One region of the Paenibacillus sp. J31P190 genome, then DNA from elsewhere that is predicted to be linked to it. Evidence: riboswitches for the same ligand, from Rfam matches in the RefSeq annotation. Region 1 holds a riboswitch; each other region holds the start of a gene.
The links. Region 1 has a riboswitch for cyclic di-GMP ahead of AC58U0_RS27800 (S-layer homology domain-containing protein). Riboswitches for the same ligand answer to the same signal wherever they lie in the genome.
Positions count from the first base shown of each region.

Region 2: linked by a shared signal. The riboswitch ahead of AC58U0_RS24965 (PilZ domain-containing protein) and the one ahead of AC58U0_RS27800 (S-layer homology domain-containing protein) in region 1 are both predicted to bind cyclic di-GMP.
Region 3: linked by a shared signal. The riboswitch ahead of AC58U0_RS08045 (hypothetical protein) and the one ahead of AC58U0_RS27800 (S-layer homology domain-containing protein) in region 1 are both predicted to bind cyclic di-GMP.
Region 4: linked by a shared signal. The riboswitch ahead of AC58U0_RS31515 (transglutaminase-like domain-containing protein) and the one ahead of AC58U0_RS27800 (S-layer homology domain-containing protein) in region 1 are both predicted to bind cyclic di-GMP.

Region 1 covers NZ_JCAUAS010000020.1:120,445-123,584, forward strand. Annotated here, with positions in the region: gene AC58U0_RS27800 (S-layer homology domain-containing protein) at 1-1,297, opposite strand, end outside; cyclic di-GMP riboswitch class I at 1,343-1,437, opposite strand; gene AC58U0_RS27805 (stalk domain-containing protein) at 1,465-3,140, opposite strand, start outside.
Region 2 covers NZ_JCAUAS010000016.1:165,069-168,208, forward strand. Annotated here, with positions in the region: gene ychF (redox-regulated ATPase YchF) at 1-609, opposite strand, end outside; gene AC58U0_RS24965 (PilZ domain-containing protein) at 688-1,422, opposite strand; cyclic di-GMP riboswitch class I at 1,525-1,612, opposite strand; gene tadA (tRNA adenosine(34) deaminase TadA) at 1,892-2,329, shown strand; gene AC58U0_RS24975 (DUF1697 domain-containing protein) at 2,342-2,824, opposite strand; tRNA gene AC58U0_RS24980 (tRNA-Arg) at 2,871-2,944, shown strand; gene AC58U0_RS24985 (helix-turn-helix domain-containing protein) at 2,971-3,140, opposite strand, start outside.
Region 3 covers NZ_JCAUAS010000003.1:212,017-215,156, forward strand. Annotated here, with positions in the region: gene AC58U0_RS08040 (exopolyphosphatase) at 1-833, opposite strand, end outside; gene AC58U0_RS08045 (hypothetical protein) at 969-1,274, opposite strand; cyclic di-GMP riboswitch class I at 1,377-1,470, opposite strand; gene AC58U0_RS08050 (MDR family MFS transporter) at 1,580-2,803, opposite strand.
Region 4 covers NZ_JCAUAS010000028.1:24,980-28,119, forward strand. Annotated here, with positions in the region: gene AC58U0_RS31510 (collagen binding domain-containing protein) at 1-397, opposite strand, end outside; gene AC58U0_RS31515 (transglutaminase-like domain-containing protein) at 595-1,401, opposite strand; cyclic di-GMP riboswitch class I at 1,414-1,501, opposite strand; gene AC58U0_RS31520 (class D sortase) at 1,589-2,290, opposite strand; gene AC58U0_RS31525 (SdrD B-like domain-containing protein) at 2,817-3,140, shown strand, end outside.

The sequences.
Region 1 (3,140 bases):
TGCCGGGGTGCTCGCCTTCAATTCCAGATACGGACCAAATGCCAGAAACAAACTGTAAGTGATGGCTACCATTAGCAGCGAGCGCCCACGCATCTTGTTTCTTTTCGAGCTTGAGTCTCACAGAAGTATTGCCCGTTAGAACACCTTTCGCCACCGTTAGCTTAACGCGACCGTCCAAGGCATCAAGCTCTCCGCCCTCAGAGCCAATCATTTTCGATACGTCGGTCTTTGACGAAGCAGCCTGACCATAACCACCCGAAACCGGCTGAGTCACAATCCGCGTCATTGTGCGGTATGAAATCATCCCATCCAGACGCTTCAGAACAAGCTGATTCTCAACAAATGCGTACGCATTAAAGGCCGTACTCCCCCGTTCCATCGCATACGTCTCATTGAGAAGCAGATTAACTCCGTTCAGCTGTGGTGTCCCGCCTTGATCCTGAATCCAAGCCGCATACTCATCGCCGATATAGAGTCGCGGATATTCGCTACCTTTTTTCGTTTGCGGGGTCAAATCCTTTAGTACCGGATCGTTTGGATTCGACACATCGAGCAGGATGATTTTTGTGCGGAATTCCGAATCGGATTGTTTAATGATCGCGTAGGTTCCATTGAATGCAGAATCCATGATGAACTGACCTCTAGGCAAAGGTAACACCGAAATCGTGTCTGCTATAGCCAAACGATGAAGACTTAGCCCCCCGTTTGCTACATTCGTAAACAGCACCTTCCCTTTGGAAACAATTGGATAACGCCCACTGCCGAACTGTGTTTCTTTATTGAGGCTAAGGTTGTAATGATACATCTTATAGTCCGTCGACTCGAACCAAACGATATCCTCCCCATCCATCGAGAGGCGGGGGATACTCCCCATATTGCTGCTGAGTTGCTTCTCTGTACCTTCAGAGATCTTAATCCCCCAGACCGTCCACCCTCCGGTATCTGGACCACTCGTACGACGATCTATCCACGCAACATACACCGAGCCATTTACAGATTCCGAAACAACCGGATCAGACTTCAACGAATCAGCTGTAGTTAATTGCTTCGTTTCTCCTGATTGCAAGCTGCGGTAAAAGACTTGCGGGATCCCCTTGTCGTCACCTTGCATCCAGACCATGTGTTGACCGGATACATAAGTTCGTTCATCTGGAGCCTTAACCAGACTTACTTGGTCGGTTGACTCGTAGCGTACTTCTGCCCAAGACGATGTCGGAAGCATCACCAAGGTGAACATAAGCACAAGTGTCAGTGATAACCACTGGTATGATTTACACAAAAATTGTTTGATCCACATTTAACTTCTCTTCCTCTCTTTTAGCCAATAAAAACCCAAGCCCCTAAAGGTAACCCGACTAACGTCCCATGGGGTGCGACTCATGGCTTAGACCGATGGTTTTGCGCCTCCACCTTTTGATGGATTTTCCTTTGTTCAATGTTGCTAGAACTATAATCTCACTCGTTCTAAGCTTCAGGCTTACCCTGTTTAAATTTCCCTTGGAATTTCACAGTGCCGTTTTTATCATATAAAGTGCCTTGTCCATCAGGAAAACCATTGATAAAGTCTCCTTCGTAACGTTCCCCGTTCTCGTAATAATACGTTCCCTTTACAAGATAGTAATGTTCGTACTGACCTTCGGCTTTCAGATTTCCGTTCTCATAATACTCTTTACCAACACCATTCCGGGCACCTCCCACGAATGGTCCTACATAAGACTTAGCTCCTGATGGATAATAATCAATCCCATTGCCATTCCGATTGCCTTCCTTATATTCTCCTTCTCGTTGAAGAAGGCCATTGGCATCATATTCCTTACCATTACCATCTTCCCTACTTTGTAAAAAACCACCCTCATATTTCAGCTTTCCGCCCACATAATATTTTCCATGTCCGCTGAAGTAGCCATCTTTCATCCCTCCCTCATAAACTGGACGGCCTTGGATGTACAACTTACCTTTGCCCGTAAGGCTTCCAAAAACCTCCTGACCCTCGTACTTCAAAAACCCGCTGTCATCGTACTTACGAATAACGCCGTTAGGCAATCCCCTCGTAAATTGCCCGGTAATAATCTCACCCGTACGATCTTCTCCGAACAAGAAGCCTTCGAAATACATAGTGCCCCAACCCGTAACCTCATCTTTTTGAAATTCAGCATCGTACCAAAGCGATCCGTCATTGCGGTAAAGCTTGCCTTTCCCATTCATCTTGCCGTCTTTGAGCTGACCTTCGTACATTACCTTACCATCTTCGTAAAACAGCTTTCCTTCCGTACTTGCGTCATACAGGTATACAGCCTTCAAGTTGGCATCCCATACTACTTTGCGACCCGTTGCTTCACCGACAAAACGCAGCGGAACGAACGTATAGCCTTTATTTGAATAGGGTGCAACCGGCATTTCGATGGATTGCTCATTGGTGGATGCTGATAAGCTCCCCAGCTGCAAGCTGAGCGATTGTCCTTCCTTTTGTCCCGTTACCCTCCGTGCGTTTTCGTCCCATTGAATGGTTAAGCCCAGCTTTTCAAAAATAGTACGAAACTCAACCGTCGTGTAATTGTCATGCAGAGCAGGCTGCTCGTTAAATTTCAGTTCTTCTCCGTCAAGAAATACGCGAATCGGATCCTCCGCAATAGTTTGCTTGATTCTCTTGTTCACCCAGTACTCGCGCAGAGGAACATCGGCAATGTCGTGTAGAAAGATTGCATAGATTCCCGGTTTCTCAATTGCTGTATGAATCACATTTGAATTGTCCCCCAATAGCCCCCCCATATAAATCCATGAGTCAGACTCCAGTCGGAAAATGCCAAGCTTATCCCGAAATTTATGCGGTACTCTGCTCTCCATATAAGACATATTAAGCTGGATTTCTAACACCGTTTGATCCGGAAAATCGATATTCCACGGCAAGCTGACCATCATCTGTCCGCTCTGCATCGCCTTTGTGAGTTCCAAATTCTTGTCTTCCGCTGGTGCCAGCTTAATTTTGCCTAAAGTATCCTCGAATGCATATGGCGGCACGTCCAAGCTCACACTTTTATCCGAGGATGCAGGATGACCCTCTACTTGAGAATTTCCTTGTCTAAGTTCTTTGTATGTAAGCCCTTCTTTATAAAACCGTGTATCAAATTCAGCAGCTTGTG
Region 2 (3,140 bases), on a different contig from region 1:
AAGCACGGGTTTCATTGTCAGTAAATGAAGGTCGCGCACGAGAAGCTTCTCATCTTCGCTAAGATCCAGACTGCGTGCCGGTTTATCTGCATAAAGCGCTTCTTTAATACGCTCTAAACACTCCACTTCAGCAACAACTTTCTTGTCGCCGCCTTTGAGGTTTTTGCGCGAACGCTCGATCTTCTTCTCTACCGACTCAATATCGGCCAAAATTAATTCAAGATTAATCGTTTCGATATCGCCGATTGGATCCACTTTACCGGAAACGTGGGTAATATTATCATCTTCAAAACAACGTACAACATGCACAATGGCATCCACTTCACGAATGTGTGCCAAAAATTTATTTCCAAGCCCTTCACCTTTGCTCGCACCTTTTACCAAACCAGCAATATCAACGAATTCAAAGGCTGTCGGGACAATGCTCTTAGGCACAACAATCTCTACCAGCTTCTGCAATCTCTCGTCTGGTACTTCAACTACCCCAACATTCGGATCGATCGTACAAAACGGATAATTCGCAGATTCTGCTCCCGCCTGTGTAATTGCATTAAACAATGTCGATTTTCCTACGTTCGGTAGACCGACGATACCTGCTTTCAAAGCCATTGTAGTTACAACTCCTTAATTTTCGAAAATCATCCTTCTTATTATATAGCACTTGGAACGCAAAAAAAAGCCTGAAGGCTATCGATTCGCCGCAGACTTTTTTTCCGTCGCTTTTTTAAATTGCTCTTCCCGCTTCTGTACGAAGTAAGTTTCGATCTGATTCGTAAGGATAAAACCCCTTAAAGCATTGGTTTTTTCCTGCGGAATGTCGATATAACTAGCCCCGTAATAAAAACCATTTTCAACCTTTTCTTTTCTTACAATTTCCATCGAACAAGGGATCGTAAAGCCCAAATCCAGCTCGACCTCAAGTTGGGAATGTTTTTGAACGATCTTATCAATCATAGAATTATCATTAATGGTAAATCCTAGTCCGTTGATGGATATATTTTTGATTGAGATACCAAGCGGGTTTTCAAATTGATGTTTATTTCTTTTATTCATATCCTGAAGTCCGAATAGGAGACCTGTATGTTTCACATCCACGCGTGGGAATTCCCTTTTTTCTGCGAATTTCTTACGATTTTCAGGTGGATTAATGACAATGACGGAGCCGAATTCTTTGGCAACAACGGTTGTATTCATCACAAACAAGCCGGATTTGGTATAAACCGTCATTTTCGCTTTATCACCAAGTTGGAAGACATCGTATTCCGGCAATTCCACCTCAATGATATCTCCAAGAGCATAGGTTAGTACACCTGTGGCTACGAAATCGTCCTTTCCCAACACAGCCTTGCTATCGATTAGCACATCAGCGTCATACCCCTCCTTACTTCCGTAATATTTCATGACGTTATACCCGTTGGCCATTATAATCAGCACCTCTTCCTTACTCAAGTTATTCCCTATATAAAAATAGACCGCCCCTTAGGTAGGAGCAGCCTATTACCTCAATCAAAAAAAGCATCGATTTTCGGTAACTAGGCTGCCATAGTTCCAATGGAACCGTAGACCCTCAGCTTTGCGTCCTTGCTTTTCAACAAGTTTGCCTTTGTCGAACCTTGCTATTTATTTTTACCTATCACGTACTATATGGTCTAAAAGACCTACTAATATCTATCATTATACCTAGCGTAGTTGCTATTATCAACAAAATTCCTTGCATAGCTGTTCTTTTTGTTGTATGTAATGTTAGATAGATTAAATATCCACAGCTTTTTAAGTTATCCACAAACCTATCCACAGGTTGTTAACAACGGAATGAATGTTCGATTGTTATGCACATGTGGATAAAAATATATTAGCGAGGTGTTCCCCTGTGGATGAACATATCCCCTGGATGAAAGAAGCCATTCAAGAGGCTCTTAAAGCCGAAGCCATCCGAGAAGTACCGATTGGAGCGGTCGTTGTCCATCAAGGTCAAATCATTGGCCGCGGCTACAATTTGCGTGAAACAACCCTAGATCCTCTCGCTCATGCCGAAATGATCGCCATCAAACAAGCGAGCGAGCATCTGGGGGCCTGGCGGCTTTTGGATTGCCAGCTCTATGTCACCCTAGAGCCTTGCCCGATGTGTGCGGGCGCGATTGTGCAATCGCGGATTCCGGAGGTCATCTACGGCACCATTGATCCGAAGGCTGGCTGCGCCGGAACGCTCATGAATTTGCTGCAGGAGGACCGGTTCAATCACCGTGTCGATGTCGTTAGCGGGGTCTTACAAGAAGAGTGTTCGACGATGCTGACCCAATTTTTCCGTAAATTACGCGGTAAAGCTTAGAAGTTCCGTCATCTAATTCTTCATGGCCGTTGCCAACTCAGCTAGTTTGTTCATCGTATTCCAATTTCGTGTTGTTGCCGTATCCCCAAGTTTCTGAATATTGCTCGCTAGTTTCGAATCCAGAACGCTTTGACGAAATAGAAAATAAATTTCGCGCCCATTGATCTGGAATTCATCCGCATCACTTATTCCTTTGGACAAGACGTCGGAGGTTTGCTGCGGAGGATCTTCCGATAGAACAGAAATCTGTATCGTTTCGCCTTCTAATAAAGCATCCACTTCATATGGACAAGTCGCAAGAATCTGTGCCAGCTCCTCTATCGTACGCAAAATGACGGTAGGTGAAACGCCTACGGCTTTGCTAATCTCCTGCTCGATACGCTGGCGCAGCGGTTCTACCGCTTCCTCCGAGATGAACAAGACATTTCCGCTCTGCAAATACGTTTGCACCTTAGTTAGTCCCGCCGCTTCAAGTGTCTTTTTCAAATCCGCCATTAAGGTTGCGCCACGAAAGCCTTCGTGCTATCATAATTCTTGCCATGCGCCCGTAGCTCAGCAGGATAGAGCAACAGTTTCCTAAACTGTAGGCCGGATGTTCGAATCATCTCGGGCGCGTATACGAAACACCAAAAAGAGCCACCTCAAACAGGTGACTCTTTTTTTATGCTATTTATTTTATCTCTATACTGACCCGGTGTCATATCCTCATACTTTCGGAACAGTCGAATAAAATACGAAGGCTGATAGCCGATCTGCTCCGCAATCTCGTTTACCTTCAAATCCGTACCGACAAGCAGCTTCTTTGCCTTGT
Region 3 (3,140 bases), on a different contig from region 1:
GCATGATGACCGCCTCCACCATTTTGAAGCATCAAGTTACCAATATTCGTTTTCGACGAGCGATTCACAATGCTATGTCCACAAGCAAAGACGCAGTTTTGTTTGTTTCGGCCATCGACAACCCAAATCGAGATATTTTGCTCTGGATAAAGGGCATATACCATGAAACGGTTCCCTGGATAGATGGTTTCCACATCACGAAGGTCAGTAATAATCACATTGCCTTCCGTCCGTGTATAGGTTTGAAGCATATCACGATATAAGGCATCTAGTTCGAAATATCGCGCCACACGCTCTTTCACATCCGGCAATTCCATAATCTCATGAACGGACATCGTTGCACAGTGCTCCACAAGGTCTTCCATCAATTGATAGTTACTGATCCGATAATCGCGATAACGCCCTAAACCCGTTCGAGCATCCATGATAAAAGATAATAAATCCCATCCGCTTGGATTCAAAATATCTTCCTTGCTGAACTGTGCCGAATCCGCTTTATCCACCCCTCGCATAATATCATCGATATCGCCGAAGGTTTCCCGCCCTCCATAGTAATCATATACAACACGTGCCGCACTTGGCGCGATTCGGGTTTCCCCTTTGAATTCAACCTTTTCGCCCATCCGTTCAAGTTCACTGGAATGATGATCGAACCACAAGCCACAACCCGCTACATAAGGGACATTGGCCAAAATATCGTTTTCTGAAACCTCAATCAAACCGTCCTGCATATCTTTGGGATGGACGAATTTCATTTCATCCACCATGTTTAGCTTTTTGAAAAGCATCGCGCATACTAAACCATCAAAATCCGAACGTGTGATTAATCTCATGCTATGTATCCCCCTAATAATAGTTCCTAAGCACTACTTAAATCTCTGACATTCATTATATCAGCTAGTGTCAATTTGTGACAATGATTTTGTCTTTATAAATCCCTTTCAACTGGCAATAAAAAAACGGTACGCCTAGATAGGCTGTACCGTTCTTAATTTGGATGATAAACATTGATAAAGCCTAGTCAAAAATGCTTCAATTTGCGACATCGGCGGCATTTTTACAGAAAGCTTAACTTCGCCCTTCCAGTAGAAAATCAAGATGCTATTGTTTCTCCCGTGAAACATTTCAACATCCCAACAAGCCTCATTTAACGCGTATTCTTCCCGATTAATCATGAGCTTTGGTCCATCCGAGGAAGGCACCAAACGGGCAACATGATTACCACATAGCGAAGTCACTTTTTGTTCTTCTTGTAGTATTCCTTCAGACTGCATGCTGCTGGATCCTCCTTTTATTCTTACATAAATTTGTTATGACAGAGAAAAACCCCACCATAGTGAACCGATCGGAGGGGTTCTGATGTTGATACCCAATCGTTCGGCGGCTGGCTGGCTGCGTGTCCGGTTGCAGGACAAGGAAGCCCCTTTAGCTTTGCGTCACTGGCTTTCGCCAGCTTTGCCTTTGTCGAGATGTCTTACAGAATGAATGAGAGTTACGAGTAATAAATACTATACTCTCAAGGATACGGGAAGTCGTATCTAAATCGAATAGTTCCAAAGAACTAATTTTGCATTATTTTTCAAAAAATTTCTTTTTTCGACGAATTTTTCAGCAACATTTGACGATTCGCGCCTCTCCAATAGAAAATGGATCCCGTAATCGTAAGAACAGCCATAAGAACATACAACGTATTTCCACCATAAGAAACGAGCAAGAATCCACCTACCCAAGGTCCGATAAAATGGCCTATGTTCGTTAATGTTTGAGCGCCAAAATATGTGCCACGCATATGCTCGGGAGCTAATTTGTCAATCAACATATTAGCAGCGGGGTAATTGAGAATCTCGCCAAAGGTGAAAATCCCCATCGAAATAATAAGCCATACCAGCGAGTGGGAAAATGCAAAGCCGACATCCCCTAACGCAAACATTAGGTTGCCAACTATAATTGCAGTAAGGGGCGTGTACTTTTCTGCCCAACGAGTAAGCGGAATCTGCATGGCAATAACCACGATCGCATTCACACTCATTAAGATCGCAAACAATTTCACACCGTCTACAAAGTTGATCTCCAAATATTGCGAAAGTGTCACCATCACCTGTGAGTAACCGATAGCTCCAATAATACCGCCAAGGATATACAAGCGAAAAGTCATATCACTGCGAATTACTCGCAAAGCAGAACCAAAGGTAACCGAAGATTTTTTCTCACCCTCGATTTTCTTGATGCCAAAAGCGATAAGCAGCGCGTATAGGGTAACCGCATAAATAAAATAAATGATACCTGTAATAAGAAAAGGCAGCGCACCATTCATCGTAGCGAAAAAAGCACCCAAAAGTGGTCCAACAGCAACACCAACATTGATGGCCATATACCGCATCGAAAACACTTTAAGTCTCTTCGCAGGTTCTGTCAGGTCTGCCATCAACGCCTGCGACACGGGCTCATAAAAGGATCGGCACAAGCCGTTCAGCATATTGAGCAGCATAAACAGGATTGGTAATTTAACCATGCCGAAGCCTAAAAACACGAACGCCCAGCCGAAAAGAGCAGCTAGCATAATAATGCGCCTTCCGAATCGGTCCGATAAGGTGCCGCCTATAAAACCGCCTACGGTACCAGCCAAAGAACCCATTCCGATGACAATTCCGATCATCACTGCACTCATCGACGTATGTCTGGCTAAATAAATCGCGAGAAAAGGCAAACTCATGGAGGACGCAGCCCTGGCCATAACGGTTCCAAGAATTAACGTATGTACAATCGGATGATAAGAACTTATAAAACCACGTAACCGATTCATTTGAAAGGGCTCCTATCGCTATTTAATTTACCGAAGGTCAAAGAAAACGACACCGAATTCCAATTATACACGAAAAATGACGATATGTGTCTCCAATTTGTTCTAAATTTGAATCTGTGGAATGGGATACGGTTCGTGGCAGGAAGGTTGGGGTTGTTGGGGTTGCTTCGCGACAAACATTGATGCAAAAAGTACATCAAAATTTGTTAATAGCGACTCATGGGAAGAGTGATGATGCATTTTGTATATCAAATTCATACCAAAACTGGCGTTTGAGTCTGGATCGGTTAATTTTGATGTAGTTTTTGCAGCTTCTGCATACCGAAAGTTAGTTTGA
Region 4 (3,140 bases), on a different contig from region 1:
TTTTTATGTGGTCGTTAAAGGTGATCAGCACTTGATGACTATTTCGATTAACGTTGAAAGTTCCAAGCTGATCCTGCCCCATGACCAAAACACCGGAAATATCACTGAAAAGTAAAAATTGCTGCGGCAGAGTGAATGTAAACGTATCACCACCTTGATATCCATGACCGTTAGGCAGAGACCACGTATAGTCAAGCTGTATTGTGGAGTTTGGCTCGTAAACATTGCCGGTCACGACTTGACCTGCGCTGTCATATACAGCCATCGTCACGCTGTCAAGAATATTGTTTGAAATCGTGTTCGCACTGGCCTTAGTAATAATGCCAATCCCGTAAATACTCTGCATAAAAATTAATAAAGTAATCAGCAGAGCACTCGTCTTTTTCTTCAACATCATTTCATACCTCCATTCATGGATCAATTTTTTCTAGAGATTATTTATGTGTGCTACCTCCTATGACTTTGAAACAAAATGTATCATTATCAATGATATATGATACAAGATGTATTGTAAATATTGGAATTTAATGTTTTTTCAACATAAACGGCACAAAAAAACCTGTACTCAGTTGAGTACAGGTTTCTTCATTTACTCTAATATATTTTGGAAATTTGATAATTATGATCGTTTTTTATTATATCTATTGCTTCACCACCCTGTATATGAACAGCGTCATACGTCGTATCGATCGTCACCCATTCCTTACTTTCCTTTAGAAAGACTTGATTCCACGCATGATAAGTATCTGGCTCATGACTTTCATATCCCATAACCAGACGGGTTGGAATCCCCTCACTTCTTGCCATAGCCGCAAAAGTAGCTGCAAAGTCATAACAAATTCCTTTGGACTCTGCATAGACCGTATCCAGATTAGGTATATAACTATCTGCTACAGTTTGGGCCTTCTCATAATCATACTGAAAATGCGTGGTGATATATCCATAAATGGCTCTTATTTTGTCGATATCTTTTTCTTTATCTCCAACTAATTGCTTAGCCTCAACGACCGCCTTAGATTCATCGTTCCAATCGATCAACGGAATGGACTGCAGAAATACGGCATTCTCGTCTTCCATTTCTAAATCGATTTGTTCTTGCGCTACAACTTTATATTTATTAGCCCCAATGGACTCACCAATCAGCACTTTATACTGGCCGTTTCCAAGCTGCAAAGGGTACTGATCCCCTTCTGCGAAGGTGTAATCATATTTAACATTTTCTCTCATGATTCGCACGAGAACTTTGGAGTTTTTATCGTTTGAATAATGAACCGAGATAATCCCTTTATTCAGAGCATCTTTATCAATCACGGAAGGATTGGAAGCTGCAAATATCCCTTGCGGAGCAAGAGCAAACAGAAAAGTTGCTATAATCGTTCGTATAATTGGCTTTTTAAACACAAAAAATCCCCTTTCGGTAACTGGCTGCCAACTTAGTTCGGCTAAGGAAGGCCCTTTAGTTTTGCGTCTCTAGTTTTCGCTAGATTTGCCTTTATCGGAGGAACGCACCGACTCCCTATAATCACTAAATCACTATAGTGCAATCTTAACATAGGCTTGTCTCTCTGAATAGACAAAATATTACATTTTATTCCTTCGACTGCACCATGATTCCCTTAATCGCAATACGATGAGTCGGATTTTCCATTGGATGGCAAGTTATTAGCGTAATCTCCCGATCTTTGCCGTTGCCCTTCAGCACCCAAACATCCTCTGGGAGGACATACTGTTTGTCCACTACTTTGTAGATATACGTTTTGCTCCCTGTATTCACTTCAATGAAATCCCCTTCAGTTACTTCATCTAATCTATTAAAATTTTTCCCGTAGGTCAGATTTCGATGACCCGCAATGGCATAATTACCAACAGCGCCTGCTTTGCCTGTATTAGCTATGCTTGCAACGGAAATCTTCAAATTATTCACGGTAGCGTCTGTCAGAATAGGAAGCTTCAGATCAATTTTATCGATAGTGAGGACACCCTCTATATTCTTCTGCGGCAATGTTACAGGCTTCGGTGTCGTTTTCGCGGCCAAGGGGCTTGGTTGGCTGCTCGGCTGGCTGCTTGTCGGCAGAGCTTCCACTGCGGGACTGGAAGAAGGCACGACCAACCCCGCATCTGTCTCCTCCTCGAGGACAGAGCCTGTTTGATCCATATCCTGCAGATTTTCCTGCCATTGTTTCAAAATTTTGTTCTGCTGATAGCTCTCATAACGATCGTTTAACGTTGGATAGAGAAAAATGATAATCCCAAGAACGATAACTAACAGTGATAGCTTTTTTCTAATCACAAAGGGTACCGCCTTTCTCTTGGATCTCATACAACCACAAACATTCCGAGAAGTTTCTGTTAAGAATATGCATATTTCTGTTCTAGATATTTGCGTAAATTCCTTTCTTATCTTGCCAACAGGTGTTACAGCAAATAATGTCACGATAGCACAGAATTTTGTCGTTTTTGCAAGAAATTGTTCAGAATTTGTTCAGTCTAATTTGGTGTAATAAAAAGAATTCTTTTTTTTGGCATAGTTCGTTTTATGGTCATTTGTAAATATTTATCTATCTGGTGAAAATTTATCATGTTTCCGAGGAGGTGAAGGACGAATAGAGCAATCTCCACGACTACATAAGCATTTCTTACTCTGATTACAGGATTGTTCGTCCTCATACATAGATTAACGCAGAAACAACAGCACTTATTTCTTATGCCAGGAAGAAGAATCAAGATTTACAGTTGTTTAAGAGACATGCAGTTGGAATATTTTGAAAATAAAATACATTGCCAGCTCATGTTATCTGATTATGGGGGAGCAATGTATGGAACATTTATTGAGTTTGAAAAGAAGCAGAACCCTCTTGCATTTGCCTAAAAGAGTGCTGTTCTTGCTTATGGCTTTATCACTAGCGATATTGCCTTATTACAATTTTGTTGCGTCTGCCGCTATTTCTTTGTCTTTGGAAAAAACAGTAGATAAAACATCAGCAGTACCTGGGGAAACGATCACGTATACGATCAAGTATGCGAATCCTAGTACCACGGAAGATGCCGTGAATATGGTCATCACTGATGTTTTGCCAAATACACTGGACTACGTGGGCGTCGATACCTCGGCTGATGTCGATCATGTCGATTTAAGTACT